3 regions of the Agrobacterium sp. 22-210-1 genome follow, and region 1 is predicted to be linked to each of the others. Evidence: riboswitches for the same ligand, from Rfam matches in the RefSeq annotation. Region 1 holds a riboswitch; each other region holds the start of a gene.

The links. A riboswitch is a leader RNA that binds a small molecule or an ion and turns the genes downstream of it on or off. The one in region 1 is predicted to bind thiamine pyrophosphate.
Region 2: another riboswitch for thiamine pyrophosphate. It lies ahead of thiB (thiamine ABC transporter substrate binding subunit); the one in region 1 lies ahead of thiC (phosphomethylpyrimidine synthase ThiC).
Region 3: another riboswitch for thiamine pyrophosphate. It lies ahead of ACQZ5F_RS14355 (ABC transporter permease); the one in region 1 lies ahead of thiC (phosphomethylpyrimidine synthase ThiC).

The regions. Positions count from the first base shown of each region.
Region 1 covers NZ_JBNWCI010000004.1:347,641-357,582, forward strand. Annotated here, with positions in the region: gene ACQZ5F_RS23765 (serine aminopeptidase domain-containing protein) at 1-1,266, shown strand, start outside; gene ACQZ5F_RS23770 (glycoside hydrolase family 2 protein) at 1,234-3,690, opposite strand; gene ACQZ5F_RS23775 (DUF1839 family protein) at 3,687-4,670, opposite strand; gene ACQZ5F_RS23780 (amino acid--[acyl-carrier-protein] ligase) at 4,677-5,585, opposite strand; gene ACQZ5F_RS23785 (acyl-CoA dehydrogenase family protein) at 5,590-6,771, opposite strand; gene ACQZ5F_RS23790 (acyl carrier protein) at 6,771-7,022, opposite strand; TPP riboswitch at 7,205-7,316, shown strand; gene thiC (phosphomethylpyrimidine synthase ThiC) at 7,411-9,234, shown strand; gene thiO (glycine oxidase ThiO) at 9,236-9,942, shown strand, end outside.
Region 2 covers NZ_JBNWCI010000004.1:196,224-206,165, forward strand. Annotated here, with positions in the region: gene ACQZ5F_RS23085 (ABC-F family ATP-binding cassette domain-containing protein) at 1-1,540, shown strand, start outside; gene ACQZ5F_RS23090 (VOC family protein) at 1,632-2,024, shown strand; TPP riboswitch at 2,069-2,179, shown strand; gene thiB (thiamine ABC transporter substrate binding subunit) at 2,217-3,230, shown strand; gene thiP (thiamine/thiamine pyrophosphate ABC transporter permease ThiP) at 3,250-4,890, shown strand; gene ACQZ5F_RS23105 (thiamine ABC transporter ATP-binding protein) at 4,887-5,603, shown strand; gene ACQZ5F_RS23110 (M48 family metalloprotease) at 5,857-7,371, shown strand; gene leuC (3-isopropylmalate dehydratase large subunit) at 7,433-8,842, opposite strand; gene ACQZ5F_RS23120 (MFS transporter) at 9,245-9,942, shown strand, end outside.
Region 3 covers NZ_JBNWCI010000002.1:292,988-302,929, reverse strand. Annotated here, with positions in the region: gene ACQZ5F_RS14380 (Lrp/AsnC family transcriptional regulator) at 1-395, shown strand, start outside; gene thiD (bifunctional hydroxymethylpyrimidine kinase/phosphomethylpyrimidine kinase) at 611-1,405, opposite strand; gene thiE (thiamine phosphate synthase) at 1,402-2,064, opposite strand; gene ACQZ5F_RS14365 (hydroxyethylthiazole kinase) at 2,051-2,791, opposite strand; gene ACQZ5F_RS14360 (ABC transporter substrate-binding protein) at 2,788-3,738, opposite strand; gene ACQZ5F_RS14355 (ABC transporter permease) at 3,735-4,520, opposite strand; TPP riboswitch at 4,649-4,751, opposite strand; gene ACQZ5F_RS14350 (alpha-glucosidase) at 4,788-6,779, opposite strand; gene ACQZ5F_RS14345 (carbohydrate ABC transporter permease) at 6,792-7,646, opposite strand; gene ACQZ5F_RS14340 (carbohydrate ABC transporter permease) at 7,651-8,562, opposite strand; gene ACQZ5F_RS14335 (ABC transporter substrate-binding protein) at 8,737-9,942, opposite strand, start outside.

The DNA of each region.
Region 1 (9,942 bases):
GGGCAACGTTCGGCACAGCCCGGGGCGATCGCCGGAATGACCATGCCGTCAGGTGTTGCGGATACGATCAAGAAGATCAATCTCTCCAGTCTCGAAACTGTTCCAGCCCCCAATGTCCTTGTGCTTTCGAGAGCCGGTCGGGTGACCGACAGCGATCTCGCCAGACATCTTGCGGCGATTGGCGGTGAGGTGAAGGAGGCGGCGTTTTCGGGTTATGACGATCTTGTTTCCAGCCCGACGCTTTCGAAAATATCAAGCGATGTCGTGAACCGACTGTTGGATTGGGTCTTGTCACAGACCCAAGTCGGGAACCCCGCGGCACTCCAGGAAGATTTCACCATCAACGCTCCGCAGCGCGGCCAGGGTTTTTTCGAACAGCCGGTGCAATTTGGCGAGGGCGGACGGCTTTTCGGCATCTTTTGCGAGCCGGATCATCGGCAACCGGTTTCTTCGGTCCTTCTGCTTGGTGCCGCCTATGACCGGCATGCGGGCTGGGGCAGGCTTTCCGTGCAGACCGCCCGTGTACTTGCGCGTGCCGGCGTCGCTTCGCTACGCTTCGATGCGGCCAATATTGCCGACAGCCCGCCGGTCAAAAACGTTCCGGATCAGGTTCTTTACGATGTCTCGCAGAATGACGATGTCTCTGCCGCCCTCGATTTTCTCGAGCGGCGCGGCAAAGGTCCCTTCATCGCGGCCGGCCGGTGCAGCGGCGCCTATCTCGCTTTTAACGGCGCGCTTGCGGATGCTCGGATCAGCGCAGTAGCTGCGGTCAATCCGGTCGTCTTCCACTGGCAGAAAGGCCGCTCGGTGGATGAAGCCTTGCACAAGCGGCCGCGCTCGTTTGGGGAGTACAGCCAGCGTTTTCGCCAGGGGGCGACATTCAAACGTCTCTTCAGCGGCGATGTGGATGTTGTCAGTGCCGGGCTGAACATCGTCAAGGCGACGATGAAGAAGCTCTCGACAAAAACGGCAAGGCTGTTCCGCCGGGGCAGTGAAGAAGGGCGCGCCGTATACGGAGCTTTCGATTCACTCAAGGCAAAGGGCACCGCCGTCAGCCTGCTCTACAGCGACAATGACGACGGGCTTGAGCATTTCCGCTATTATTTCGATGCCGATGGTCGCGGGCTTTCTGCCTATCACAACGTATCGCTGACAATTATTGCCGATGCCGACCACAATCTTTCGACACCGGAAGCAAAAACGATCTTTATCGATGCGGTGACACGGCTGGCTCTAAAAGGAGAAGCGTCGGCCGGAACCCAGTGATACCACCTCTCCGGAAGGTGGCGTTTCGATTGTTCCGGCCTCCGGCATAAGATTGATTGTCTTGCTCTCGCCGGGGGCGAGGTGGAACCAGTTTTCCGAAGCCCGATAGCCTTCCGCCGATAGGTGGACGGATTGCGCCAGCCGGTCTGTACCGATTTCGAGCGACCAGTTGCCGTTGGTTTCGCTGAGATCCAGATCCAGATTGGCGGCATGCAGCGCCTTTTTCCGGCCGAGCGGGAAATTGAAGGCGTCGGCGATGACGAGCCCGGTTGCGACATCACGAAGCCGGGCGACCGTGACATCATGGGATGGCGGGCCGAAACGATAGGCATAGGTCGTATCGAAAAAAGCGCCGAACAAATCTGTTGCGGCAATTATATGGCTCTGCCGCGGTGAAAGCGTCAGCGGGCGTTTGGCGTGCACGACCGGCTGCATGCCGTCGCGCAGGCAGGTCAGCTCCAGCATGGCTTCAAAGCCGTCGCCGGTTTCGTTGATGAGATGGATATCCAGCCCGTTGGTGCCTTCATCGGAAAGGCTGAGCTGGATGGGGCGGAACGCTCTTTTCAGCGCGTGCCAGACGGATTTGGGCCGGCCGGTGGCGTCGATGATACCCCAGCCAGCGCCGGGAACGAGATCCTGCAGGGTCCAGACCAGCGCACCCCGGCAAGAGGAACCGCTGCGCCGCCATTCGGCGAAGGTCGTTTCCATGACCTCGGCAGTTGCTGCGCGTGACATGTCGAGATAAAGCCCGCCGTCCTCGCGCCGAAGAACGTCCGGCTCAACGTCGTAAAGCAGCTTCAGATAATGATCGCGAACATCTTCGAAATCCCAGGACGCGCCGCGATCGCGCGGCGTGCGAGCTTTCCAGCGTGGATCATGCACGGCCACGCCGGGAAGATATTTGTCCAGCGTTTCCTGTTCGGAAATATTGGAAAAGGCCAGGCACTCGGCGGCAAAGCGCACATCGGCGCGGCGGGCATCTTCCAGCGGACGGCAATAGGCGCCCACACCATAATAGTGACCAACCCCGGCATTGGGGGAAAATGGCAGCGCGCCGCCGGAGGGGGAGTTGGTGACATAGGCCGTATCCGGCCGTTTCTCAGCCATCACATCCGGAATAATCTCCTCGGTGAGCGTCGCCTTCCATATCTGTTCCGGCAGGCCGAGCATGGCGCCCTGCTGGTACATCTCGCTGCCGCCACAGAAAACGGTGAGTGACGGAGAAAGCGCTGTCGCCTCGAGGAATTGCGAGATTTCCGTAACGATATGCTGGCGCAGGCCATCATCTTTTGCCGGGTAGTCGAAGTTGGCAAGCATGGCGTCCTGCCAGACCATGATGCCGAGTTCATCGCAAAGCGCGAAGAATTCCGGCGTCTCATAGGCCATGGTGCCGCCAATACGGATCATGTTCATGCCGGCTTCGGCAGCTTTTTTGAGCCATGGCTCGTAATTCGGTCGTGTTCCCGGCAGGCGCACGATGTCGGCCGTCGTCCAGACCGCGCCGCGGCAGAAGACGGGTTCCCCGTTCACCTTGAGCCCGAAACCGTTGCCGTCCTCGCCGTGATCGATCTCCACCTGGCGGAAACCGGTGCGCCCAAGCCTGTGTTGCTTGCCATCCAGCTCCAGAATGATGTCGTGCAGTGCGGGCCTGCCATGGGTGTGCGGCCACCAGATTTCGACCCCGGGTATAAGCAGTTCGCCGAGGAGTTTGCCGTCTTCGCCCTTCGAAAGATTGATGCTGTAACCAGCGCAGATCACCCGTGCGGACTGGATATCGCGGTTCGCTTCGAGAACGATGCTGACCTTCCCCCTGCCGGTATCGTCAAGCGAAGATCGCAGGGTGCAAAGCACGCTTTCCTGTTTGATGAGGTTGATGGGCCGCCATGGGCCTGCGGCATGGATTTCCGGGCACCAGCCGGGCATATAGCCGAGTGCGGTGGTGCGGATCAGCCGCAACCCTTGCGTATTCATCATCTGCGGACGCCAGCGGGCGCGCGGACCGGTCTTTTCGAGCCGTGGTGCAAGTGCTCGGAAGCAGATCGAAAGTTCGTCCGCGCCAGTGAGCGCGACTGGCACTTCCAGCCTTTCGAACATGCTTTGGCTGGCGGCGATCAGCTCACCGTTGAAGAAGATTTCGGCAATGGTGGAAAGGCCGTCGAAGCGCAGCGTGGCCCGTTCCCGCGCATCGGAAATCATTGTCAGCCGATACCATGCATCCTTGTCGTTGAGCGCGACAGGGGCAAACCGATTGAATTTCCCGGCTTCTTCCAGGGCCTGTGCCACCGTGCCGGGTACGGAGACGTGCAGGCTTTCAAGCGCTGCCGGAATGTCGGAGGGGGTTTCGCAGGCATCGGCAGGCGTCAGTGTCAGCGTCCAGCCTTCACTCAGCAATTCCTCGCTTTCGCCCGGAAAATAGGTCCTCACGCGGCCTCGCTGGCATCAGATAGTTTCGCCGCAAGGCTTTCCATCAAACCATCCCATGCATCCGCTGCCGGATCGAGCACGGATGCCAGCGCATCGAACTTACGGCGGGTGACGGCGCGGGCAAGCTGGAACTGCACGGTCTTGGCGACCTCGGAGATGCGCAGCGCATGCTCTCTTGCTTCGGAAAAACCTTGCTTGTCCAGCCATTCAAGGTGGCTTGCCGCCAGTTCGAAATTGGCGCCGAGCTGGCGCAGCGTGTTGAAGGCATATTTGTGGAAAAAGCCGAAGGGCCTGTCCGCAACCTTTTCCACCTGCGCCGGAAACACGGCTGAAAAAGCCCTGACCGGATTGGCGGATGGCCGCCGCGAAAAATGAAATCTCAGCAACCGCTCGGCTGTCTTGCGAATATGGGCCGGTGACGGATCGCTGTCTGCGAATTTCGCAAATTCGGTGTAGGGCAGGAAGGGCGGATCGGTCTCGGCCAGATGGTGCTGGAACAATCCGTCGAAATCCTCGCCCGACAGATGGAAAAAGCCGGCATTGTGGAAATAGTCGAGTTCCCGGTTCGCTAGGTCGAGCCTGTTGATGGCGACGGTGGTCTTGCCGTGTTCCTTCTGATAGCCCACCCCATGGGTGTCGGGCATATAGAAACTGTCCATCTCGATCAGGCAGATGCGGCCGCGCTCCAGCTGCGCCTCAATGTGGTTTTCCACCCGGTCGAAGATCGCCAGTTCGGTGGCGCGAATGCCATAAAGCGCTTCGAGATCTTCCAGCGGCACCTTGAAGAAGGTGAACTGGTCACCCTCAAAGTCCTGCGTGAGCGTGAAACCGAACATGGCTTCCGGGGCTAAGCCTTTCGAGGCCAGAACCTCGATCCACAAATCAATGTAGCAATTGGTTTCCGGCCACATTCTTTCGGAGGAATGGAGCGGGTGCTGCACATAGTTTTTGGGGTCGAGACCGGGAAAAATCTGCCGCATGGATAATCAGCCCCAGAGGGTTTCCACGACCTTTGCAGGCCATTTCTTCACATCCAGACCATGATGGGCAAACAGCGCCAGCGCAATGCGCTCAAGGCCGAAACCGACACAGGCGGTATGGGCGACATCGCCGTTGGCGAGGTTCAGACCCCATTTCTGGCCGAAGGCATCCTGATGGTAGTTGAAACTCATGCAGGCCGTCGGGCTGGTCGTGGATGTGACCGGGATCAACAGTTCGAATTTCAGGTTCTGATCGCGCTGGTTGTTGGCGAGCATCTTGCCGGCACGGCCGAAGAAAGGATCGTTGGCAACATCGATGGTGACGTCGAGCCCGACCGCCTTCATCATTTCGACGCCGCGATCCATCCAGGTCTGGCGGAATTCAGTGACGTCGGACTCGGTGCCCATGCAAACATATTCGCGCATGCGGAAAAGCTGCTGGCGCGCCGGATCCTTGGAGGGTTCATGGCGGAAGCAATAGGACTGGATGTCATAGAGACCGCCGCCGGCAGGTAACGCGCCGCGCTTGGCGATCGTCGGATAAAGGGGATAGCAGGCTGCCGGCGTCAGCACGATGTCGGTGGCTTTCTGGTCCTTGGTCCAGTCGTCACCCTCATCCATGCATTTCAGAAGGCTGACATGGTCAAGCTCGCAACCGCAGAAGGAATGGACTGTGCCGGCCAGCTGCGGGAAGCTCTTCATGTAGCCGCTTTTTTCGAAATAGGCGCGGTTGATGCCAGGCGGAAAACGGATCGCTTCGGCGCCATCGGCAGCGCCCGTGCGGTCAATCAGCCGCTCGAATGCGGCGATGACGTCCTCGAACTGGCCGCTGCGTCCATAAAGACCGTCCACACCCGTTTCAATCAGCAGGCCTTCTTCGAACAGTCGATCGAGGAACGATGTTTGCATGTCCATGGTCTTATCCCAAGAGGCTGGTGTCCTGCTTGTGAACCAGCAGGAGATTGGCGGAATTGCCGAGAATACGGTCGTTGGAAATCATCAGGCGCGCGGAGTGCGCGTCGCGCAGGTGGCGGCCGAGGCTATAGGGCGTGCCGTTCTTGTAACCCATGATGCCGCAGACCAGCATGGCGTGATCGATAATCTCGAGAATGGTTTCCGAAGAGCAGATCTTCACATTGTTCATGGCAACAGCAAAGGCCATGGACATCAGTTTTTCGGCATCGCTCTTGGTGTCCTCGTAAGCCTTGATGCCGGCGATGATGTTGGATTTCACAACCTGCAGCTTGGTGGAAACCTCGGCAAGCCGGATCGCGCCGGGAGGGGCGGTGCCGGGTGATTTGCGTGCCGCCGCTCTGACGAAAGACTGGGCGCGCAGCACGGCATCCGAGGCGATGCCATACCAGACGGCGCTCCACAGGAGATGCGAGCTTGCAAGCATGGATTGCGCGGCGATTTCCGCGAACGGCTTCGGGAAAATTTGCGCCGCCGGCGCTTCACCTCGGAACAGAAAGCCGTCCGAACAGGTGCCGCGCATGCCGAGTGTATCCCAGACATGGGTCTTTTCGAGCGTGTACTGGTTTTTCAGGAAAACGGTCATCACCTGATCGGCCGGCGCGGCATCCTTGTGGGCGCGCGAGGTGATGAGGATCGCATCGGCGTTGCTGCCATAGGAAATGACGGTGGCATCCTTTTCCAGCCGGCAAAAGTCGCCTTCGACCTCGATCGCGCAGATGGAGTTGCGCAGATTGCCGCCAATGCCGCCTTCGGTGGTGGCGGAGCCGAGCAGAAGCTGTTCGCTGGCGATGCGTTGCATGAACTCCGCATGCCACGCGCTTGCCTCGCCGTGTTCCACCAGGCTGGACAGCTTGATATGATGCATGGCGAAAATCATTGCGGTTGCCGAACAGGCCTGGCCGAGCCGGGCGCAGATATCGGCGATTTGCTGCAGGGATGCGCCTTCGCCGCCGAGGGAGGCGGGGACCTGGATGCCCAGCAGGTGTTCCTGCCGCAATGCATCGACAGCTTCCTGCGGGAAGCGGCCGGTGACATCCACTTCGTCTGCATGTTTGGCGGAAATGGTCGCGACACGGCCCGCGCGCGCGGACAGCGTTTCATCCTGCGGCGCTACGGTCACGTTCATCAGGCAGCCTCTTTACCATCCAGAATGAGCTTAACGGTGTCTTCAATGGCCTTGATGCTGGCGAAGGACTTGCGGTTCAGCAGATTGTCGGGAAACTCGATATCGAATGCTTCTTCGATACCCAGCATCAATTGCACCGATGCAAAGGAAGAAAGGCCTGCCGCATAAAGATCTGCTTCATCTGCAATCGTATCGACGGGGGTGGGAAGCTGGCCGAATTTTGCCAGTATTTCACGAATAGTCGCATTCATTCCGACGTATCTCCAATGAAATTAACATTAGGAAGGTTTGTGCTTATCGTTATGTCGCAAACGATAATATTCACCTAAACCGTTAGGTTAATTACAACTAACGGCAGCATGCGCCATTCCCGCACCTTTGCCAAGCGTTGATCGGCGGCCTTGACAAAAGGCGGCGGGTGTTTTTTCCTGTGGCCATTCACCAGGGGTGTCCCGTCAAGGGGCTGAGATTCTGCTTTCATGCGCAGTGACCCGTTGAACCTGATCCAGTTCATACTGGCGTAGGGACGGTGCAAAGACCGACGGTCGGCTGGCGTGTGCAATGCGCTGTCGGCGCTGCGGTATTTTCCATCATTCCGGCTCGAACTGGGTCTCCACTGTCAAACTTTGGAGCCTCAAGATGAATATCGCTGCCAAGAATCTTCCGCTTTCGGTCACCACCGGACCGCATGCTGCTTCCACGAAAATCCACAAGCCAGGGATACTGCATCCGCACATCCGTGTGCCGATGCGCGAGATCGCCGTGCACCCGACAGCCGGCGAACCGCCAGTGACGGTTTACGATTCCTCCGGCCCCTATACCGATCCCACACATCCCGTTCTGATTGAAAAGGGTCTGCCGCGACTGCGCCACGACTGGGTCATGGCGCGCGGCGATGTCGAGACTTATGAAGGGCGGCACGTCAAGCCGGAGGATAACGGCTTTGCCACCGGCGAGCGCCTGACGCCCGAATTTACCGTGCGCCATCAGCCACTCAGGGCGACGGCCGGCAAGGCGGTGACACAGCTTGCTTATGCGCGGGCCGGCATCATTACGCCGGAAATGGAATTCATCGCCATCCGCGAAAATCTCGGGCGCGAGGCGGCAAAGGAGAAGTTGGTCCGCGATGGTGAGAGCTTTGGTGCACATATACCTGACTACGTGACGGCGGAATTCGTTCGGCAGGAAGTGGCGTCGGGCCGGGCCATCATCCCCGCCAATATCAATCATTCGGAACTCGAGCCGATGATCATCGGCCGCAATTTTCTGGTGAAGATCAACGCCAATATCGGCAATTCCGCCGTCACCTCCTCCATGGCGGAAGAGGTGGAGAAGATGGTCTGGGCGATCCGCTGGGGTGCGGATACCGTCATGGACCTTTCCACCGGGCGCAACATTCACAATATCCGCGAATGGATCATCCGCAATTCGCCGGTGCCGATCGGCACAGTGCCGCTTTATCAGGCGCTGGAGAAGGTCAATGGCATTGCCGAGGATCTGAATTGGGAGGTGTTTCGCGACACCCTGATCGAACAGGCGGAGCAGGGCGTGGATTATTTCACCATCCATGCCGGCGTGCGGCTGCATTACATTCCGCTCACCGTCAACCGCGTCACCGGCATCGTCTCGCGTGGTGGCTCGATCATGGCCAAGTGGTGTCTGCATCATCATCGCGAAAGCTTCCTTTATGAGCATTTCGATGAGATTTGCGATATCTGCCGGGCTTACGATGTCTCCTTCTCGCTGGGCGATGGCTTGCGTCCCGGCTCGATTGCCGATGCCAACGACGCCGCACAGTTCGCGGAGCTGGAAACGCTGGGCGAGCTGACACAGATCGCCTGGGCGAAAGATTGCCAGGTGATGATCGAAGGCCCTGGTCATGTGCCGATGCACAAGATCAAGGAGAATATGGACAAGCAGCTGAAGACCTGCGGCGAGGCGCCCTTCTATACGCTTGGACCGCTGACCACCGATATCGCACCCGGTTACGACCACATCACGTCAGGTATCGGTGCGGCGATGATCGGCTGGTTTGGCACGGCGATGCTTTGCTACGTCACGCCGAAGGAACACCTCGGCCTGCCGGATCGTAACGATGTGAAGGTCGGTGTCATCACCTACAAGATCGCCGCCCATGCTGCCGATCTTGCAAAGGGGCATCCGGCTGCGCAGGTGCGGGATGATGCGCTGTCACGCGCAAGGTTCGAGTTCCGCTGGGAGGATCAGTTCAATCTGTCGCTGGACCCGGATACGGCGCGGTCCTTCCATGACGAGACCCTGCCGAAGGAGGCGCACAAGGTTGCGCATTTCTGCTCCATGTGCGGGCCGAAATTCTGCTCGATGCGGATTTCCCACGATATCCGCGCCGAGGCGCAGAAAGAGGGGCTGGAAGCGATGGCCGCCCGCTTCAAGGAAGGCGGCGAGCTTTATATGCCGCTGCCGACGCCTGCAAATGCCGAATAAAATGCGCGTGCTTGTCAAGGGAACGGGGGTCGCCGGATTGACGGCGGCCTTCGAACTGGCGCGGAGCGGCGTTACTGTCGAGGTGTCGGAGCGCAATGCCGAGCCTTCTCGCGGGGCGTCGTTCTACGCGGGCGGCATGCTGGCGCCCTGGTGCGAGCGTGAAAGTGCTGAAGAGGTGGTTCTGAAGCTCGGCCGGGCCGCGCTCGACTGGTGGGACGAGGCGACCTCCGGCCTGGTGGTCCGCAACGGCACGCTGGTCGTCGCACCCGTCCGTGACAAGGCGGAGCTATCGCGCTTTGCATCGCGGACCAGCGGCTATTGCTGGGTGGATGAAGGCGAAATCGCCGATCTGGAGCCCGATCTTGCCGGCCGGTTCCGGTCCGGACTTTATTTCCCGGGCGAAGGGCATCTCGATCCGCGCCTTGCTCTGAAATCGCTGCATGAGCGGCTTTGCGCGATGGGTGTGCAGTTCCATATGGGTGTTCCTTTGGATGAACAGCGGTTCGACCGGGTGGTGGATTGCACCGGATCTGCGGCGGTGGGGGAGATTTGCAACCTTCGCGGCGTGCGGGGAGAGATGCTTTATCTCGCCACCCGTGACATTTCTTTCTCCCGTCCCGTCCGACTGCTGCATCCGCGCATACCGCTTTACATCGTGCCGCGCGAGCCTGGCCGCTTCATGGTGGGCGCGACGATGATCGAGACGGA
Region 2 (9,942 bases), 150 kb from region 1:
TGACGACCCTTATCGGGTGACGTACCTGCTCGAACATCTCGGCCTGACGGGACAGGAAAATCCGGCAAGCCTTTCCGGCGGTGAAGCGCGGCGTGTGGCCCTTGCCCGCGTCATGGCGCCGGAGCCTGATATTCTGATGCTGGACGAGCCAACCAACCATCTGGACCTGCCCACCATTGAATGGCTTGAAAGCGAGTTGCAGCAGACGCGCAGCGCGCTGGTGCTGATTTCGCACGACCGGCGTTTTCTCGAAAAAGTCTCGACCTCGACCGTGTGGCTCGATCGCGGCCAGTCCCGCCGTCTCAATCGCGGCTTTGCCCATTTCGAGGAATGGCGTGACAAGGTGCTGGAGGAGGAAGAGCTGGAGCAGCACAAGCTCGGCAAGGCCATTGAGCGCGAAGAACACTGGATGCGTTATGGCGTGACCGCGAGACGCAAGCGCAACATGCGCCGCGTCGGCGAACTTCAGGCCATGCGCGCCGAATATCGCGGCCACAAGGGGCCGCAGGGCTCCGTGCAGGCGACGGCTTCGGACGTGCGGGAATCCGGCAAGCTGGTCATCGAGGCCGAGGCCATCACCAAGGCTTACGATGAGCGCGTGATCGTCGCGCCGTTTTCGCTCAGGGTGCATCGTGGTGATTGTATCGGTTTCGTCGGGCCGAACGGCGCCGGCAAAACCACACTTTTGAAAATGCTGACCGGCCAGCTTGAGCCCGATAGCGGCACGGTGAAACTTGGCACCAATCTGGAAATCGCGACGCTCGACCAAAAGCGTGAGGATCTCAATCCCAACGATACGCTCGCGCATTACCTGACTGACGGCCGCGGCGACAATCTGCTGGTCAATGGCGAAGTGAAGCACGTTACGGGTTACATGAAGGATTTCCTGTTCCAGCCGGAACAGGCCCGCACGCCGATCCGCAACCTCTCTGGCGGCGAGCGTGCCCGTCTTATTCTGGCGCGCATTCTGGCACGGCCGACCAACCTCCTGATCCTCGACGAGCCGACCAACGATCTCGATATCGAAACGCTTGATCTGTTGCAGGAAATCGTTGCGGGCTTTTCCGGCACGGTTATCCTCGTCAGCCACGACCGTGATTTTCTTGACCGTACCGTCACCTCCACCATCGCACCCGCCAATCCGGATCAGCCGGACGGACGCTGGATCGAATATGCCGGCGGTTATTCTGATATGATGGCGCAGCGCAAGGGCGCGGCAGATGAAAAACGCAAGGCGGAGAAACAGGAAAAGGCGAAGGCCGCACCTTCGACTTCCGCTTCGCAAGATCCTGCAAAGGCCAAGGGCAAGCTTTCGTTCAAGCAGAAATTCGCACTCGAAAATCTGCCGAAGGAGATGGAAAAAGCCCAGGGTGAGATCGCAAAACGCGAGCAGCGCATGGCCGATCCCGCGCTTTTCACCAAGGATCCAGCCACATTCAATACGCTGGCGCAGGAAATGACCAAGCTGCGTGAAAAGCTCGAAACCATGGAAGAAGAATGGCTGGAGCTGGAGATGCTGCGCGAGGAACTGGAAGGCTGAAGGGGATCGTCTTTTACTGATTGAACGGCATCCGCCTTTGACAGGGAGGCGGAATTGCCGTTTCCTGTGCGGGTTCGGAGGAGTTCAGAAAATGCGCATGATCTTCGTCAATCTGCCCGTCAAGAATATCGAGACATCGAGAGACTTCTTCACGGCGCTGGGTTTCAGCTTCAATCCGGAATATTCCGACGATCGCACGCTCTGCATGATCGTGGAGGAGAACATCTTCGTGATGCTGCTCCAGGAAGAGCGTTTTCGCGATTTCATCAATGGCGATATCGCCGATGCGAAGAGTAGCACCGAAGTGCTGACCTGTCTTTCCGCCGGAAGCCGCGAGGAAATCGACCGGATGATCGCAACTGCGCTTGCCTCCGGTGGCAGCGGCTGGAAACCCGTTCAGGATCACGGCTTCATGTATGCCGGCAGTTTTCAGGATCCGGATGGTCACGTCTGGGAACTGGTGCATATGACGGCGCAGGGCTGACGGCACTGTCTTGCCAATCGCAGACGGCGGGACTACACCATCATCTTGATCTAACGGGGTGTCTTTTGTGCTTGCGTGCAAAAGGCTGAGAGGCTTGCCAACCCGAAGAACCTGATCCGGTTCATACCGGCGGAGGGATTAGACGGCTTTAAGGCAGGCGGCTATTTCCCTTTTTGTTTTGAGGAGATACCCGTGCGCCGTCGTCTTTTCCTGAATTCCCTCGTCGCCGCCTCCGTGTTTCTGCCCGGCCTTGCCGTCGCGCAGGACAAGCAGGAGCTGACTGTCTACACCTATGAGAGCTTCGTGTCCGAATGGGGACCCGGTCCGAAGGTCAAGGAAGCCTTCGAGAAGGTTTGTGGTTGCACGGTCAATTTCGTCGGCGTGGCGGATGGTGTGGCGCTGCTCAACCGCCTGAAACTTGAAGGGGCTGGGTCCAAGGCGGATGTTGTCATCGGTCTCGACACCAACCTCGTCGCAGAAGCGAAACAGACCGGCCTTTTCGATGTCAGCGGCATCGATACCTCGGCGGCCAAGGTGCCGGGCGGCTATGAGGACGAGGTTTTCGTCCCCTATGATTATGGGCATTTCGCGATCATCTATGACACGCAGACGGTAAAAAACCCGCCGACGAGCTTGAAGGAACTGGTGGAAGGCGATCCTTCACAGAAGATCGCCATTCAGGACCCGCGCACCTCCACGCCGGGGCTTGGGCTACTTCTCTGGGTGAAATCGGTATATGGGGACAAGGCCCCGGAAGCATGGGCGAAGCTCAGGAAACGCATCCTGACTGTCACACCGGGCTGGTCGGAATCCTACGGTCTCTTCACCAAGGGTGAGGTGCCGATGGTGCTTTCCTACACCACATCGCCCGCCTATCACATGGTCGCCGAGAAGACGGACCGTTATCAGGCCGCGGCTTTTTCCGAAGGACATTACATCCAGATCGAAGTGTCCGGCCTTCTCAAAAACGCGCCGCACAAGGAATTGGCAAAGCAGTTTCTTGCTTTCACGCTCACATCAGGTTTTCAGGATGCGATCCCCGAAAACAACTGGATGATGCCGGTTGCGGCGACATCGAAGCCTTTGCCCGAGGCGTTTTCCAAACTCGTCGTGCCGCAGAAGACCTTCCTTATGGACCCGGAAGAGGTGGCGAAGAACCGCAAAGCCTGGGTCGACGAATGGCTTGCCGCCATGAGCATGAATTGAGGAAAAGGCACACCTACCCATGATGCTGCGTCGCGATTACCGGCGATCCGTTGTTTTCGGGACGGCGGCCTTTACCGCCGTTTTCCTGTTCATGGCGCTCGCCGTTGCGGCCCTCCTGTCTTTTGACGTCGGCGCATCCGCTGCCAGCATCATGGATGCCTATACGCTGCGTATCCTTCGCTTCACGCTTTATCAGGCAACACTTTCCACCTTCTTGTCCATTGTTCTCGGCCTGCCGGTGGCGTTGGCGCTTGCGCGGCGACGCGACTTTCCGGGGCGTATATGGATCATCCGGCTGATGGCGGTGCCGATGGGTTTGCCGGTGATCGTCGGCGCCTTAGGCATCATCGCCATATGGGGCAGGCAGGGCGTTTTGAATACGGCTCTCGTTTTTGCCGGCGCGGAGCAACCCTTCAGCATTTACGGCCTTTCCGGGATTCTTATCGCCCACGTGTTCTTCAATCTGCCGCTGTGCGTGCGGCTGATGCTGGCCGGGCTGGAACGCATTCCGGGCGAATACTGGCGCATGGCGGCAAGCCTCGGCATGGGGCCGGTTTCGACGTTCCGCTTCATCGAATGGCCGGCGATTTCGCGGCTTGTTCCCGGCATTGCCGGACTTGTCTTCATGCTGTGCGCCACCAGCTTCACGCTTGTGCTGCTGCTTGGTGGCGGCCCGGCGGCCACGACGCTGGAGGTGGCGATCTATCAGGCGCTGCGGTTCGATTTCGATCCGCAGCGGGCGATTGCGCTTTCAGTTTTACAGATTGTCCTTACCGCAATCCTGCTCGGCCTTCTTGCCTTTCTGCCATCGCCGGAAGCGGAAATCGCCTCGCTTGGGCGGCCCCTTCGCCGCTTCGATGGCAAAGGGGCTGGTGCACGTCTTTGGGATGGGGCGGCAATCAATCTTGCGGTTCTGCTGATCGGCCTGCCGCTTGTCGCGATAGCCGTCTCGGGGTTGAAGGCCGACCTGCCGCGTCTGCTTATCACGCCGATCTTCCTGCGCGCGGCTTTCACCAGCCTTGCCATTGCTGCACTCTCCGCAACTCTCGTCGTGCTCTGCTGTTTTGCGATTATCGGTGCACGTCAGGCCGTTGGTTCACGGCGGCAGGCGGTTCAGCCGTTGCGCTTTCTATCCGCCACGCTCGGCGCGGGGTCTTCGCTTGTGCTGCTGGTGCCGCCTGTTGTGCTCGGAAGCGGATGGTTTCTATTGTTACGGCCCCTCGGTGATGTCAGCATTTATGCGCCGGTTCTCGTGGCGATCATCAATATGCTGATGGCGCTGCCGCTTGCCATGCGGGTGTTGGAGCCGGCGTTTAACAGCCATTTTCTGCGCACCGGCCGGCTCTCCACCAGCCTCGGGTTGCAGGGGATGGCGCGGTTGAGATTTGCGGATCTGCCGGTTTTGTGGCGGCCGCTGGCGATGGCGTTTTCCTTCGCCATGGCCCTGTCCCTCGGCGATCTCGGGGCGGTTGCCCTGTTCGGTTCGGAAAGTTTCGTCACCTTGCCATGGCTCGTTTATAGCAATATGGGCAGCTACCGCACCAATGACGCCGCCGGATACGCGTTTATCCTCGGTGTCGTCTGCCTGCTGCTTGCCGCAGGCGGCGTTTCGCGGCAATCGCAATCGGCAGAGGCACGGGCGGGAAGGGCGAGCATATGACTGGCGATGATTTCGCGGTTCAGCTGGATAACGTCAGGCTGCGGCTTGGAACGCAGGATTTCGATCTGGATTGCGGCTTTCCTCAGGGCCAGGTGACCGCCGTTGTCGGCGCATCCGGTTCCGGCAAGTCGACACTCCTTAATCTGGTCGCCGGTTTTGAGGCGCCGGATGCCGGTCGCGTGGTGATAGGCCGGCGGGACATGACGGCGCTCGACCCTTCCGAAAGGCCGGTGTCGTCGATCTTTCAGGACAATAATCTTTTCGCCCATCTCGATATTTTCACCAATGTCGCGCTCGGCGTCAGTCCGGGGCTGAAATTGCAGGCGGAAGATCGGAAAAGCATCGGGGTGGCGCTGGCGCGCGTTGGTCTTGCTGGTTTTGACAAGCGCCTGCCGGGCACGCTTTCCGGCGGGGAAAGACAAAGGGCGGCTCTGGCGCGTGCGCTGGTGAGGAAAAAACCGGTCATGCTGCTGGATGAGCCCTTTGCCGCGCTCGATCCGGGACTCCGCGCAGGCATGACCTCCCTGCTCCTCGACTTGCATGCCGAAACAAAAAATACGGTGATTATTGTCTCACACCATCCGGACGACATAAAGAAGCTGGCGCAGCGGGTGGTTTTTCTTGATCGCGGCCGCGTTGTCTACACAGGCCCGACCGCAGATTTCTTCGCCACACAAAATGTGAAGGCGGTGGACAGTTTTCTGAACGGCTGATCGCCTTATTTTCGACGCGTGCCGCTGGCAATCGCTTTAGATGACTTCAATGACGCTAATTTGCACTTGCCAGTTTCAAGTTGTTGCCCGAGAAAAGACGGGAATTATTGCGTTCTTCAGGAATATTCCGGACTTGATGGATCGTTTTTACCGTATCGGCATTCATGGCTCGTTGGGGCGAATCTGTTATTCTGGTCTGCAATTAACGGATGATCAGGAACGTTAGGGGCAGGCATAGAGAATGAGAAATAGCATGACTGCACAGTGGAGGCTCTTCTCCCGTTCAGGCCTTCGCCGTTCGGGCAGGATGGTTGCCGCCTGTTCCGTGCTGACGGCGTCCGCCGTGTTCCTGTCGTCGTGCCAGTCTCTCTTCAGCCCGGCTTACCAGTCCACCCTGCGCCCGTCGGATAATCCGCAAACCGTGGAAGAGGTGCAGAAGAATGATCCCCGCGCCCAGATGGGTGCGCGCGAACATCCGCGCATCGTGGCGAGCTATGGCGGTGAATATCGTGACGCCAAGACAGAACGGCTTGTCGCCCGTATTGCCGGCGCTCTGACGGCCGTTTCGGAAAATCCGCAACAGTCTTACCGTATCACTATCCTCAACTCGCCGGCCATCAATGCCTTTGCGCTTCCGGGCGGATATCTTTACGTGACACGCGGGCTTCTGGCGCTTGCCAACGATGCTTCGGAAGTGGCCGCCGTGCTTTCACATGAGATGGGCCATGTCACCGCCAATCACGGCATCGAACGCCAACGCCGGGAAGAGGCGGAGGTGATTGCAAGCCGCGTGGTTGCCGAAGTGCTGTCGAGCGATCTCGCCGGCAAGCAGGCGCTGGCGCGCGGCAAGCTGCGGCTCGCGGCCTTTTCGCGCCAGCAGGAATTGCAGGCGGATGTGATCGGCGTGCGGATGCTGGGCGAGGCCGGTTACGACCCCTTTGCCTCGCCGCGCTTTTTGGATTCCATGGCGGCCTATGCGCGCTTCTCTTCGGCCGATCCTGAAAACGACCAGAGCCTCGACTTCCTTTCCAGCCACCCCAACACGCCGCAGCGCATCGAGCTTGCGCGCCGCCATGCCCGCGCCTTCGGCCAGGACGGTCAGGTCGGGGATCGTGGACGCGACTGGTTCCTGGATGGCATAGACGGTCTGCTTTACGGCGACAGCCCGCAGGAAGGTTACGTCCGCGGGCAGACGTTCCTGCACGGAACGCTTGGCATCCGTTTTGACGTGCCGGAAGGTTTTGTCATCGATAATAAGGTGGAGGCCGTTCTGGCGACCGGACCGGGCGATATGGCCATCCGTTTTGATGGTGTTGCCGATCCGAAACAGACCACCCTTGCCAATTACCTGACCAGCGGCTGGGTTGCCGGTCTGCTGCCGGAAACGGTCAAGGAAACGCAGATCAACGGTCTGGAGGCCGCGACAGCCCGGGCAAGCGCGGATAAATGGGATTTCGACGTAACCGTCATTCGTGTCGGCCAGCAGATATTCCGGTTCCTGACGGCGGTGCCGAAGGGCAATGCGCAGCTTGATTCCATCGCCAACGTGCTGCGCACGAGTTTCCGCAAGATGACCCCGCAGGAAATCGCATCGCTGAAGCCGCTGCGCGTGCGCGTGGTGACGGTGAAGCCCGGCGAAACCGTGGCAACGATCGCGGCGCGAATGATGGGAACCGAGCGCAAGCTCGATATGTTCCGCATGATCAATGCGATGAGCGCCACCGCCACGCTTCAGCCCGGCCAGCGGGTGAAGATCATTTCGGAATAATGTCTCAAAGAAAAACCCCGGATCACTCCGGGGTTTTGTTGTTTAAGTCATTTTGCGGCAATTATTGCCATTCGCGCACGTCGACGAAGTGACCGGCGATTGCCGCCGCCGCCGCCATTGCCGGGGAAACGAGATGGGTGCGGCTCTTGTAACCCTGACGGCCCTCGAAATTGCGGTTCGAGGTGGAGGCGCAGCGTTCGCCGGGCTTCAGACGGTCGTCATTCATGGCAAGGCACATGGAGCAGCCCGGTTCACGCCATTCGAAACCGGCGTCGAGGAAAATCTTGTCCAGGCCTTCCTGTTCCGCCTGTTCCTTGACCAGACCGGAGCCGGGCACGATCATGGCCGAGACGGTGGGGGCTACCTTGCGGCCATCGACGATTTTCGCCGCCGCACGCAAATCCTCGATGCGGCCATTGGTGCAGGAGCCGATGAAGACGCGATCAACGGCGATATCGGTGATGCGGGTACCGGGTTGAAGGCCCATATACTCCAGCGCGCGCCACTTGGACGTGCGCTTGTTTTCTTCCTCGATATCATCAGGATTGGGAACGACGCCTTCGACCGAAGTCACGTCTTCCGGTGATGAGCCCCAGGAGACGATGGGCGGCAGATTGGCGGCGTCCAGCACCACGACCTTGTCATAATGGGCGCCTTCGTCGGATTTCAGCGTCTTCCAGTAGGCGATGGCCTGTTCCAGCGTTTCGCCCTTCGGCGCGCGCGGTTTGTCCTTGATGTAGTCGAAGGTGGTCTCGTCCGGTGCGACCAGACCGGCGCGGGCACCGCCCTCGATGGTCATGTTGCAAACCGTCATGCGGCCTTCCATGGAAAGCGATCGGATCGCCTCGCCGGCAAATTCGATCACGTGGCCGGTGCCTCCGGCCGTGCCGATCTCACCGATGATCGCGAGGATGATATCCTTGGCGGTCACGCCCTCCGGAACCTTGCCATCGACACGCACTAGCATGTTCTTGGCCTTTTTCTGGATCAGTGTCTGGGTGGCCAGAACATGTTCCACTTCCGATGTGCCGATACCATGCGCCAGCGCGCCAAAAGCGCCATGGGTGGAGGTGTGGCTGTCGCCGCAGACGATCGTCATGCCCGGCAGGGTAAAACCCTGTTCCGGCCCGACGATGTGGACGATGCCCTGGCGCTTGTCGCGTTCGGAATAATATTCGACACCGAAATCCTTGGCGTTCTGCGCAAGCGCTTCCACCTGAATGCGGCTTTCCTCATTCTTGATGCCTTCCAGCCGGTCGGCGGTGGTCGGGACATTGTGATCGACCACGGCGAGCGTGCGGGCCGGCGAGTGCACCGGGCGGCCAGCGATGCGCAGACCTTCAAAGGCCTGCGGGCTCGTCACCTCATGGACCAGGTGACGGTCGATATAGAGAAGACAGGTTCCGTCCGGGTCACGATTGACGACGTGGTCGTCCCAGATTTTATCATACAAAGTGCGGGGTGCGCTCATGGCTCTATGCCTTGTCATGGAAAAGGGTAATCAGGGTTCAGTAAGGCGATGGACAGCAGGTGCTGTCAGGCGAGCCTAAGTCGGCTGGTGAGCGCCCCGGAAACGCGCGCAAAGAACCGTGCCGGCAGACGCTTGTGGTCCTGCAGCACATAAACATTCTGAGCGAGACATCCGAATTTAGATCCCATGGCAACTTTCATAGCAGATCGGCAGTTTTACGGCAATATGAATGCTTACTGGCCGTCAGGGTGTCGTTCATATGCGCTGCGTCAACAGTAAATGCCGGTCTCATAACGCGTTCCAATGGTTATGATGCAGCGCAACTTGCGTATTTTGCGCTGCACATATAGATGGGTTCCCTTATCATTTGCATTCGACGAGAAATCGAAGGGAGGAAAGCACATGGTATCCGAAAAAGCCCTCATCTCGAAGATCACCTGGCGGCTGATGCCGTTTCTTGGCCTTCTCTACCTCATCGCCTATATCGACCGCCAGAATGTCAGCTATGCCAAGCTGCAGATGGTCGATGCGCTGAGCCTCAGCGAATATGCCTACGGCCTTGGCGCCTCGTTGTTCTTCATCGGTTACTTCATCTTCGAAGTGCCGAGCAATCTGTTCCTCAACCGTTTCGGCGCCAGCAAATGGTTCGCCCGCATTCTGGTTTCCTGGGGTGCGGTCACCATCGCGCTTGCCTATACGCAGAACGCCACGATGTTCTACATCCTGCGCTTCCTGCTCGGGCTCTGCGAGGCTGGTTTCTTCCCCGGTGTGCTGTTCCTGATGACGCTGTGGTTCCCGCGTGATTATCGCGGCCGCATGATCGGCCTGTTCATGATTTTCAGCGCGCTTGCCAATGCGATTGGTGCGCCGCTTGGCGGCATGCTGCTCGATCTGGATGGTTTCCTCGGTTATGCCGGCTGGGAGTGGGTGTTCCTGGCAACCGGTATTCCTGCCGTCATCGCCGGTATCGCCACCTTCTTTTATCTGGATGATACGCCGGAAAAGGCGAAGTTCCTGACGCAGGATGAAAAGGACTGGCTGAAGAACCGGCTGGCTGAAGAAAACAAGGGCATGGAAGAGCATGCGGAGGATGGCTTCAA
Region 3 (9,942 bases), on a different contig from region 1:
GCAATGCAAAACTGGCAGCGGAAGTCGGGCTTTCGGCCTCGGCCTGCCTGCGCCGGGTCGATATCCTCGAACGGGAAGGCATTATTCGCGGATATACGGCGCTGACCAGCGGCCTTGCGGGTGGTGAGGTCATCTCGGTCATCGTGCAGATCACGCTCGACCGCCAGACGGAGGATTTTCTCAACCGTTTCGAAAATGCGGTGCGGCGGTATCCGGAAATCCGCGAATGTTACCTGATGACGGGCGGCTCGGATTATTTCCTGCGCTGCGAGGCGGAAAGTGCGGGGGATTTCGAGCGAATTCATAAGGAGATTTTGTCGAAATTGCCGGGGGTTTCGCGGATTCATTCGAGTTTTGCGATCCGGAATGTGTTGGCGACGCCGAAGGCGAAATAGCGTCGAGTGTGGGGCTTACCCCCCTCTGTCCTGCCGGACATCTCCCCCTCAAGGGGGGAGATTGGGTGCGGCAGTCGCTCGGTCCCATGCGACCGTCTCACTAATGATCCCGTGGCTTACGGAATGTGGTGAGCAAGCCGCTTGTCGATCTCCCCCCTTGAGGGGGAGATGTCCGGCAGGACAGAGGGGGGTGGCCGCACCCTCTGCGCTATCCATCACCACCACCGATAAAAATGATGCACCGGCCCCCGCCCATTCCCAACGGCAAGTCCCCGCCCAGCCTCAAGCGCCCCGTTCAGATACTCCTTCGCCAGCCCTACCGCCTCTCGCAGCTCACAACCCTTGGCAAGATGAGCCGTAATCGCCGCCGCCAATGTGCAGCCGGTGCCGTGGTCGTTCTTCGTATCCACCCGCGGTGCGGCAAGCGCCAACATGGTGCCATCAGCAAACAGATAATCCGTGCTCTCAGGCCCATCGCCATGCCCACCCTTGATGAGCACGGCTTTTGCACCGGCCTTGAGGATCGTCTCGGCCTGGCGGTTGATGTCCGTCTGTGCCTCCGCAATCGGCGTGCCGGTCAGCAGCGCCGCTTCGGGCAGGTTTGGCGTGACGATGGCGGCCAGTGGCAAAAGCTCACGCCGCAATGTCTCGATGGCGTCCTCATGCAGCAGCCGGTCGCCTGATGTCGCCACCATGACAGGGTCAAGCACCACCGGTTGCGATTGCCGCCGAAGCCGCTCCGCGATGGCGGCGATTGTCTCTATCCGCGATACCATGCCGATCTTCACCGCATTGACGGCAAGATCGGAAAAAACCGCATCCATCTGCGCAACGATGGTGGCGACCGAAATATCCTCCACCGTCGTCACGCCCTTCGTGTTCTGGGCGGTGATGGCGGTGATGACGCTGGCAGCATAGGCGCCAAGCGCGGAAAAGGTCTTGATGTCGGCCTGAATGCCTGCGCCGCCACCGCTGTCGGAGCCGGCAATGGTCAATGCAATTGATGTCATGGTTGTCTCGCTTTCAGCGCCGCGTCAATTGCAGAGCGGAAGCCCCTGGTTGCGCTGGCAATATCACCTGCCCGGAAGATGGCGGAAATGACTGCGACACCGTCCGCGCCGGCCTCGATGACAGATGGCACGCGGGCAAGGTCGATACCGGCGATGGCGCCAACAGGCATATCAGGCCGCCATTCCTTCAAAAGGGCGCGAAGCGTCGCAAAACCATCGATACCGACCGGCTTGTCGGGGTTCACCTTGGAGACCGTCTCGAAAACGCCGCCGATGCAGGCGTAATCGGCGGGCATGGAGGCCGCCCGTTCGGCATCGGCGCGGTTCTTGACGGTGAGGCCGATGATCGCCTTTTCGCCGAGAATACGCCTTGCGGTCTTTGCATCCATGTCATCTGCGCCGAGATGCACGCCATCCGCGCCGGAGGCGAGTGCCACATCGATGCGGTCATTGATAACAAGCGGGACGCCGGTGCCGGCGATGGCTTCATGAATGGCGCGGGCGTTGTCGATCATTTCGCGCGTCGAGCCGTGCTTGTCGCGATATTGCAGAATGGTCGCGCCGTTGAGTGCGGCGGCCAACGCAAGCTCGGCCAAGGGCGCGACATTGGCAAGGCTGGCATCGACCAATGCGTTGAGGCGGTAATCAACCTTGTTCATGCTCTATCCTCGCGTGATTGATGATGTCTTCCCCCGAGATTTCGGAAAGCGCATCCAGAAATGCCGGTTCGAAGGTGCCGGGGCCTCTGGCCTGTTTTGCAGCCAATTCGGCGGAAACGCCTGTGACAGCAAGGGCTGCGGCCGCAGCCGTCAGCGCATCCTTCTCCACGGCCATGAAAGCGGCGATGATGCCGCCCGAGAGGCAACCTGTGCCGGTCACCTTCGCCATCCATGGATGACCGTTGACGATCCTGACGCGACGGGTCGTGTCGCGGAGATGATCGACCGGTCCGGTTTCGATCCGCACCGCGTCAGGCACATTGCCGATCAGGCTCATCTCGGCGCGGTTACCGCGCACGATGGTGGGGGAAAGGGCGATGAGTTCGCGGGCAAATTCCAGACGGGACGGCGAGTAGTCGCAATGTACCGGGTCGACGATCCACGGCTTGCCGGATGCATTGGCGATCTCGATTGCCAGCCGGATGACCTTGCGCCGCTCGGCATCCAGCGTGCCGAGATTGACGGTCAGTGCATCGGCCTTGGTGACGAAGCTCTCTATTTCTTCCAGAGAAGTGGTCATCGAGGGAATGCCACCGACGACGGTGATGCCGTCGGCGGTGAATTTTTGCACCACGGTGTTCATCAGGCAATGCACGCGCGGGCGCGTCTTGCGCACCCGCTCCAGAATGTCGGCGGCTTTTGCCGCTGTCGGAAAAGTGCCAGTCATGGCTGTTGCAGCTCCACGGCGATATCGTCTGCCTTCGGTGCCTGTTTGATCAGTTGCATATCCCGCATGAACTCACCGAAACGGACATAACGGCTGCGGTCGAGTGCGGCGGGGCGCTTGGCGAAACGCGGCAACGTGTCGAAGAAAGCCTGCTTGTTCAGCGCATCGTCAAGGTTCGGATAGGCCCTGATGAAAAGCTGCCAGGATTCCTGCGGGTGGTTGGTGATGAAGATCGCGGCCTGCTCCACGGCAGAGAGGAAACGCGGCAGGCGGCTGTCTTTTGCGAGATCGCGATGGGTGACGAAGATCAGCTCGTCATAGGCCGGCACGCCATGCTCCTCCGGGAAGAACGAGCGGCCTTCATGGCCTTCGAGCTTCATCTGCGTCAGTTCGAAATTACGGAAACCACCGAGCGTCGCATCCACTTTGCCGGCGATAAGCGATGGCGAGAGCGAGAAATTGACGTTGATGAGTTCGACGTCATCCTTCGTCAGCCCGTCCTTTTCCAGCATGCGCTTCAGCATCGCATCTTCAAAACCGGAAACGGAAAAACCGACCTTCTTGCCCTTCAGGTCTTTCAGGCTTTTGATCGGCCCGTCGGCCAGAACCGTGACGGTGTTGAGCGGGGTTTCGACCAGCGTGCCGAAACGCACGAGCGGCAGGCCGGCATCGTGATCGAGATAGAGGTTCGGCTGGTAATGCACGCCGATATCGGCCTGTTTCGCCGAGACGAGACGAGGCACGGCGGAAGGATCGGCCGGCGGCACCAGCTCGACTTCCAGCCCAGCCTCGGTAAACAGGCCGCGCTCTTTCGCGATCACCATCGGCGCATGATCAGGGTTTACGAACCATTCGAGCAACACGGTAAGCTTGTCGGCTGCCTGCGATTGCATGGGGGCAAGCGCGGTTGTTGCGGCGATGATGAGGGAAAGAAGCGTTCGTTTCATGGTGCCGAAAGTCTCCGTAAATATCTGAGAGGAATGGTATGTTCTGTTTCCTTGGCCCAGGGGGCCAGATTGGCGGTCGCCCAGTCGACGATGAGCCGCAGCAGCACCGCCATGACGGCGAGAATGGCCATGGCGGCAAACATCGTGTCGGTCTGCATACGGGCATTGGACTGGATCATGACGAAACCGAGCCCGGCTGATGCGCCCACCCACTCGCCAATGACGGCGCCAAGCGGGGCGAGCGGGGCGGCCACCCTCAGCCCGGAAATGAGCGATGGCAACGCCAGCGGCACGCGCAGCCGCGTGAGGATCTGCCAGTGGCTCGCCTCCGTCAGCGAGGCGGCATCGAGAATGGCGCGATCCGTGCGGTTCAGGCCATCGGTGAAGGAGGAGGCGACCGGAAAGAAGATGATGATCGCGGTCATCACCACTTTCGAGGCCATGCCGAAACCGAACCAGAGCACGAGGATGGGGGCGAGCACGAAAACCGGAAACGCCTGCAGCACGAGAACCATGGGCCAGACGAGACGGCCAAGACGCGGGATGGCGGCGACTGTAAAGGCAACGAGGATGCCGGCGGCGATGCCTGCCGCAAGCCCGAACGCCATTTCGCCTGATGTCACCATGGCCTGCCCGAACAGGAAGCCGGGCTGGCGCCAGAAGGCGGCGGCGACATCGGCTGGCGACGGCAGGATATAGCGCGGCGGCGCAAACAGCCACGTGCCTGCCTGCCAGAGAAGCAGCAGAAGGCCGATACCGTTCAATGCATGGGTGGCACGCATGAGCCGGACCTCAGACGCAAACGCACCATGTGCGAAGGACAGAAGGTTTCAGCATCATCATTCGGTCTCCAGATGTGACAATCACGGAGATCATGGCCAAGCGGAGAAGAGAAAGGGCAGCGCCTGAAGGGTGCAACAGTTTCCGTTCCTACGCCGGCATGACCCGGATCAGGTTCAAGGGTCCGGCTCATCGCCATCTCAGCACCGTCAGGTGCTCCCCTCGGAATGGGTCGGAAACTGTCGCTTTTTTAGCTGGCTGTCAACGGCTCAGATGCTGCGAAGCTGTTCAAACAAGGAGACGTGACCGCTCTCGGCACGATAGAACACAGCAGGCTGGCCGAGTGGCGCTTCGATGGTGATCTCACGCCCGCCGGAATGACGTGCGCCGCTCCACAGGTGCACCCATTCTTCGTTGCCGGGAAGATAGAGCGTGCGTTGCGTTTCGCCGGCTTTCCAGACCGGTGCGACCAGCATGTCGGCTCCATAGAGATAGCAGTCCTGAATGGCGTAGGTCTGCCGGTCATCCTCGTAATGCAGGAAAAGCGGCCGCTGCACCGGCAGACCGGTTCTGGCCGCCTCGGCGGAGAGCGATTTCAGATAGGGGGCGAGCGCGACATAGATCGCCGTCATGCGGGCGAAATGGCCAAGCACCGTTTCGTCCTGGTCGATCTGGAGATTGTCGCGCGGGCGGTTGCCCTCATGCGTGCGCATGACGGGGGTGAAGGCGGCCATCTCCGTCCAGCGCATGATGAGTTCCGCCGTCCTCACATTACCGAACAGGCTGGTGTATCCGCCAATATCCGAATGGTGATAGGCGTTGCCCATGAGGCCGGAGGAGAGCGCGCCGCAGATGACGGTGACAAGCCCGTCGTGGCGGGAGAAATCCACCGACTGATCGCCGCCCCAGATGAGCGGGCAATGGGCCTGCACACCGGTGAAGCCTGCGCGCATGAAAAACAGCGCCTCACCCGTCTTGCCCCGGCTTTCGACGGCCTTCGCGTTAACCTCGGCCCAGAGGGTGGGCCAGGCATTGTGCATCAGCTTGGCATCGACGCCGTTGGAGAGGTTGATGTCGATCGGCAGATATTCGCCGAAATCGGCCATCCAGCCGGAGAGGCCGAAATCCAGCATGTTCCTGCCGATGATCTCTTCGGCAAACCACTCGGCGGCGGCGGGATTGGTGAAATCGACCACGCCGCAGTCGAATTCGCCGAAATCCACCAGCGCCGTCTTGCCGTCCGCACCGGTGGCGAAATAACCGGCCTCTTCCGCGACAGGGAAAAGCGGTCCATCGACGCAGAGGTAAGGGTTCACATAACCGAGAAAGCGAATGTTGTGATCGGCAAGCTCGGCGATCTTCTGGCGCAGATGCGGGTAGCGGGTCTCATTGGCCTGCCAGTCCCAGAAGAGGCGCGCGCCGAAGGATGTCTGGCGAAGTCCAACCCAGTCCTCGCACCAGAGGCCGGAAACCTTCGTGCCGGCTGCGCGAATTTTCTCCAATCGGGCAAAGGAGTTGACGCCGTCCTTTAATCCGATGATCGCGCCATTATAGACCCATTCCGGCAATTCCGGCTGGCGTCCGAACCGCAGCGAAAGGGCGGAAACGATCTCGGCGAAACTCTCGCCGCTGAAGAACTCGATCTTTTCGGGGATCGCCCAGATCTCGATTTCGTGGAAATCGCCATTGCGGAAATCGAAGACTGAATAGGCGCTGGTTTCAATATGCAACGCATATCTGCGCGATGACAGATAGGTGGGCTGCGGATAGTTGGTGTTGTAATAATCGCCGCCTGCCTTGCCGCTGACGTCGGATTTGAAGGTGATTTCGCTGGTCTTGTCGCGGCCGACCCCGGGTTCTGACGTCCAGAGCGGGAAACGCCGTCCGCGCATGTCGAAATAGGACATCTGCTCGCCGCCGCCCCAGATGTGCTCATCCATTTCCGCGACAATGCGCAGCCAGAGGCGGTTGACGCTTTCATCCAGCGCCGTCAGCCGGATAGCGTTGCCGTCCAGCGTCAGGCGAAGGCGCGGTGCCTGTCCGGGTGCGGAGGAGAGCGTGACGCCGTCGCCGCTGAACTCGGCGTGGCGCAGGGCGGTTCGTTCGATGACATAGTCCTCGATATCGAAATTGCCGCGATACATATCCATCCGCTCCTTGCCAAAACCGGCGAAGACGGCCGGGTTTTCGGGCGAATGGGACAGGATGGTGCGGCCGTCGATTGCGAGCGTGAAGCCGTCTTTGGTCTTTTCGAAATGCATGACTGTACCTGTTTAGCCCTTGAGACCGCCGGCGGTGAGGCCGGAGACAACCCGTTCCTGAAAGATGACGATCAGGATGGCGACCGGCACGATGCCAACCACCAGCGCCGCCGAAATGACCGGCCAGGGGAAGGCGAATTCACCCTGGTAAAGCTGGATGCCGACGGGCAGGGTGCGGAGCGCCGGGTTGGAATTGAAGGACAGCGCCAGCAGGAATTCATCCCAGGCATTAACGAAGGCGAGAATGCCGGCGGTGAAAACGCCCGGTGCGCAGAGCGGTACCACGACCTTGAACAACGCGCCGATGCGGGTGCAGCCATCGATCATGGCGGCGTTTTCGAGATCGCGCGGGATGCTTTCGAAGAAGGATACCAGCATCAGGGTGCAGACCGGCAGCGACAGCACGGTGTAGGGCAGGATCAACGCCGTCCAGCTGTTGAGCAGGTTGAGCGCCCGCATGATCTCGAACAGCGGCACCAGCAGCGTCACGAGCGGAAAAGTGGAAACGGCGATGATGAGCGAGAGGATCAGCGCCCGGTATTTGAGGTTGAGCCGCGCCAGCGCGTAAGCCGCCAGCACCGAAATCAGAATGGTGAGCGCGGTCGAAAGCAGCGCCACCATGAAGCTGTTGAACAGGAAGAGATGCAGCGGCTGGTCGGAAAAGGCCTGCATGTAGTTGGCCAGCGTCGGCGCGTGCGGAAACCAGGTGATTGGTTTCGCCGTCAGTTCCGCTTCCGTCTTCAGCGAGGTGAAGAGGATCCAGATTGCCGGAAACAGTCCGTTGACCAGAAGGATGGAGGCCGCGATGAAGCGCAGCGGCTTGCCGGAAAAGAAGGAGGACAGGCCGGAATTTGCAACGGTGCTCATGGCTTTAGTCCTTCGTCCTGATGATGCGGAGGTAAACGGCGGTGACGCACATGGAAAGCGCAAACATCATGACCGCCAAGGCCGAACCGTAACCGAGGTCGAGGAAGGAAACGGTGTTCTGGTGGATATACATGGCAAGCGTCGTGGTGGATGTGCCCGGCCCGCCGCCGGTCATCATGTAAGGAATATCAAAGGTCTGCAGCGCCGTGATCGTGCGGAAGATGAGCGCGACGACGATCGAGGGTTTCAGAAGCGGCAGGGTGATTTCGAAGAATTGCCGGATTTTGCCGGCACCATCCACATCCGCCGCCTCATAAAGCGAGCGCGGAATGGTCTGCAGGCCGGCAAGGATCATCAGCGCCATGAAGGAGGATGTCTTCCAGATGATCGTCAGGCAGATGGCCGCAAAGGCCCAGTTGGGGGAGTTGAACCAGATGACGCCTTCAAAGCCCAGCCGGTTCAGCACATCATTGACCACGCCATATTCGTAGTGGAAAAACCACGCAAAGATCAGGCCGGCAAAGGAGAGCGGCAGCGCCCACGGGATGAGCAGCGACAGGCGCATCGGCCATTGCATGGAAAAGGGCAAGTTGGCGAGGAGCGCGAGGCCGAGGCCCATGAACAGGGCGCCGGGCACGGTAATCAGCGTTATCAGCACCGTGTTCCAGGTCGTTTCCCAGAAGATCGGATCGTCGAACATCGCCGTATAGTTTTCAAAGCCGATAAATTCCGCCGGCAGGCCCGATGTCAGCGACAGGCTGAAAAACGAGGTATAGACGAGCCGTGCCACCGGATAGACGATGATCAGCGACAGAAGAATGGCGGCAGGCGCCAGCAGAAGCACGGCAAGCGACCGGTCGCCGAGATCGAGCCACCGCGTCCAGCGCGGCAGCTGCTTTTCGTCCACCCGGACCATGGTTCTTTCCGGCATTGTCACACCTGCCACTCCCGCAACTGGATTCACGTCATCGTCTCCCGATCGGACCGGTTCATATCCGGCCCGTTTATCGCACCGCCCGGGCGCGTTTTTTCCTGTCCGTCGAAGCAGCCGGAAAGGGCATGAAACCATGCCGCTTTCCGGCCTTGAAGCTTAGCGCAGAACGCGCCGCAGACGGCTTTCCATCTGCTTTGCGCCGTCTTCCGGCGTCATGACACCTGCAAGCACGCCGTTGACGGTGGTGCGGATCGTCTCGCTGACCTCGTTGTAACGCGGCGTCACGGGGCGGGCCTTGGCGGTTTCCACCACGGGCAGCGCATCGGCGAACCACGGGATTGCCTTCGTCACGTCGGCATCCTTGTAAAGCGCGGCATAGGTCGGCAGCAGCGTGGCGTTGATGGCCATGAACTTCGACACATCCTGACCGGAGAGATATTCCACCAGCTTCTTGGCTTCATCCTGTTGCTTGGAATAGGCCGAAACGCCGAATTCCCAGCCGCCGAGGCAGGTCGTCTGCTCACCGCCCTTGACGGCCGGCAGGCGGGCGACGCCGACCTTGTCGTTCACCTGCGATTCCTTGCCCTGGAAATGGGTCCAGGCATAGGACCAGTTGACGGCGAAGAGAACCTTGCCGGCCTGGAATTCCTTGCGGGTGTCGTCGGTCGCCACTTCGGAGATGTTCTTCTTGGAAATGCCTTCATCGACGAAGCTCTTCCAGAGCTTCAGCGAATCCACGGCCGCCTTGTTGTCGAAGTTCAGCTTGCCGTTTTCGACCAGTGACTTGCCTTCGCTCCAATAGGGCAGGAGGAAGGTGCAGACCGCGCCTTCGATTGCCTTGCCCTGGAAGGACAGGCCCTGAAGCTCGGGGTTCTTTTCACCCTCCATCACCTTCTTGGAGGCTTCTTTCAGCTCGTCCCAGGTGGTCGGCGGCTGGATGCCGTATTTGTCGAGCAGGTCCTTGCGGTAATAGAGGAACATGGAGTCGGCAAAGGCCGGCAGCGCCACGATCTTGCCGTCCACGGTGTTGGCTTCGGCATAGGTCGGCAGATAGGCGGACATGTCCTTGCCGGAGAAATCGCTGGTCCAGCCGGCGGTGGCGAATTGCGCGGGGCGGATGACGTCGAGCATCAGCACGTCGAGGCTGGAATCCTTGGCCGACATCACAGTATTGAGATATTGCGCCTGCATTTCCGAGGTGTTGCCGCCGGTCTCGATGACGACTTTCACGCCCGGCGTCTTCGCCTCATATTGATCGAGCGCCTTGCGCCAGACATCCGGCTGGTGCTGGCTGGAAACGAAGATCTTCAGTTCGGCATCGGCAAACGCCTGTCCCGAAAAAGTGAGCATGGTCGCGCAGAG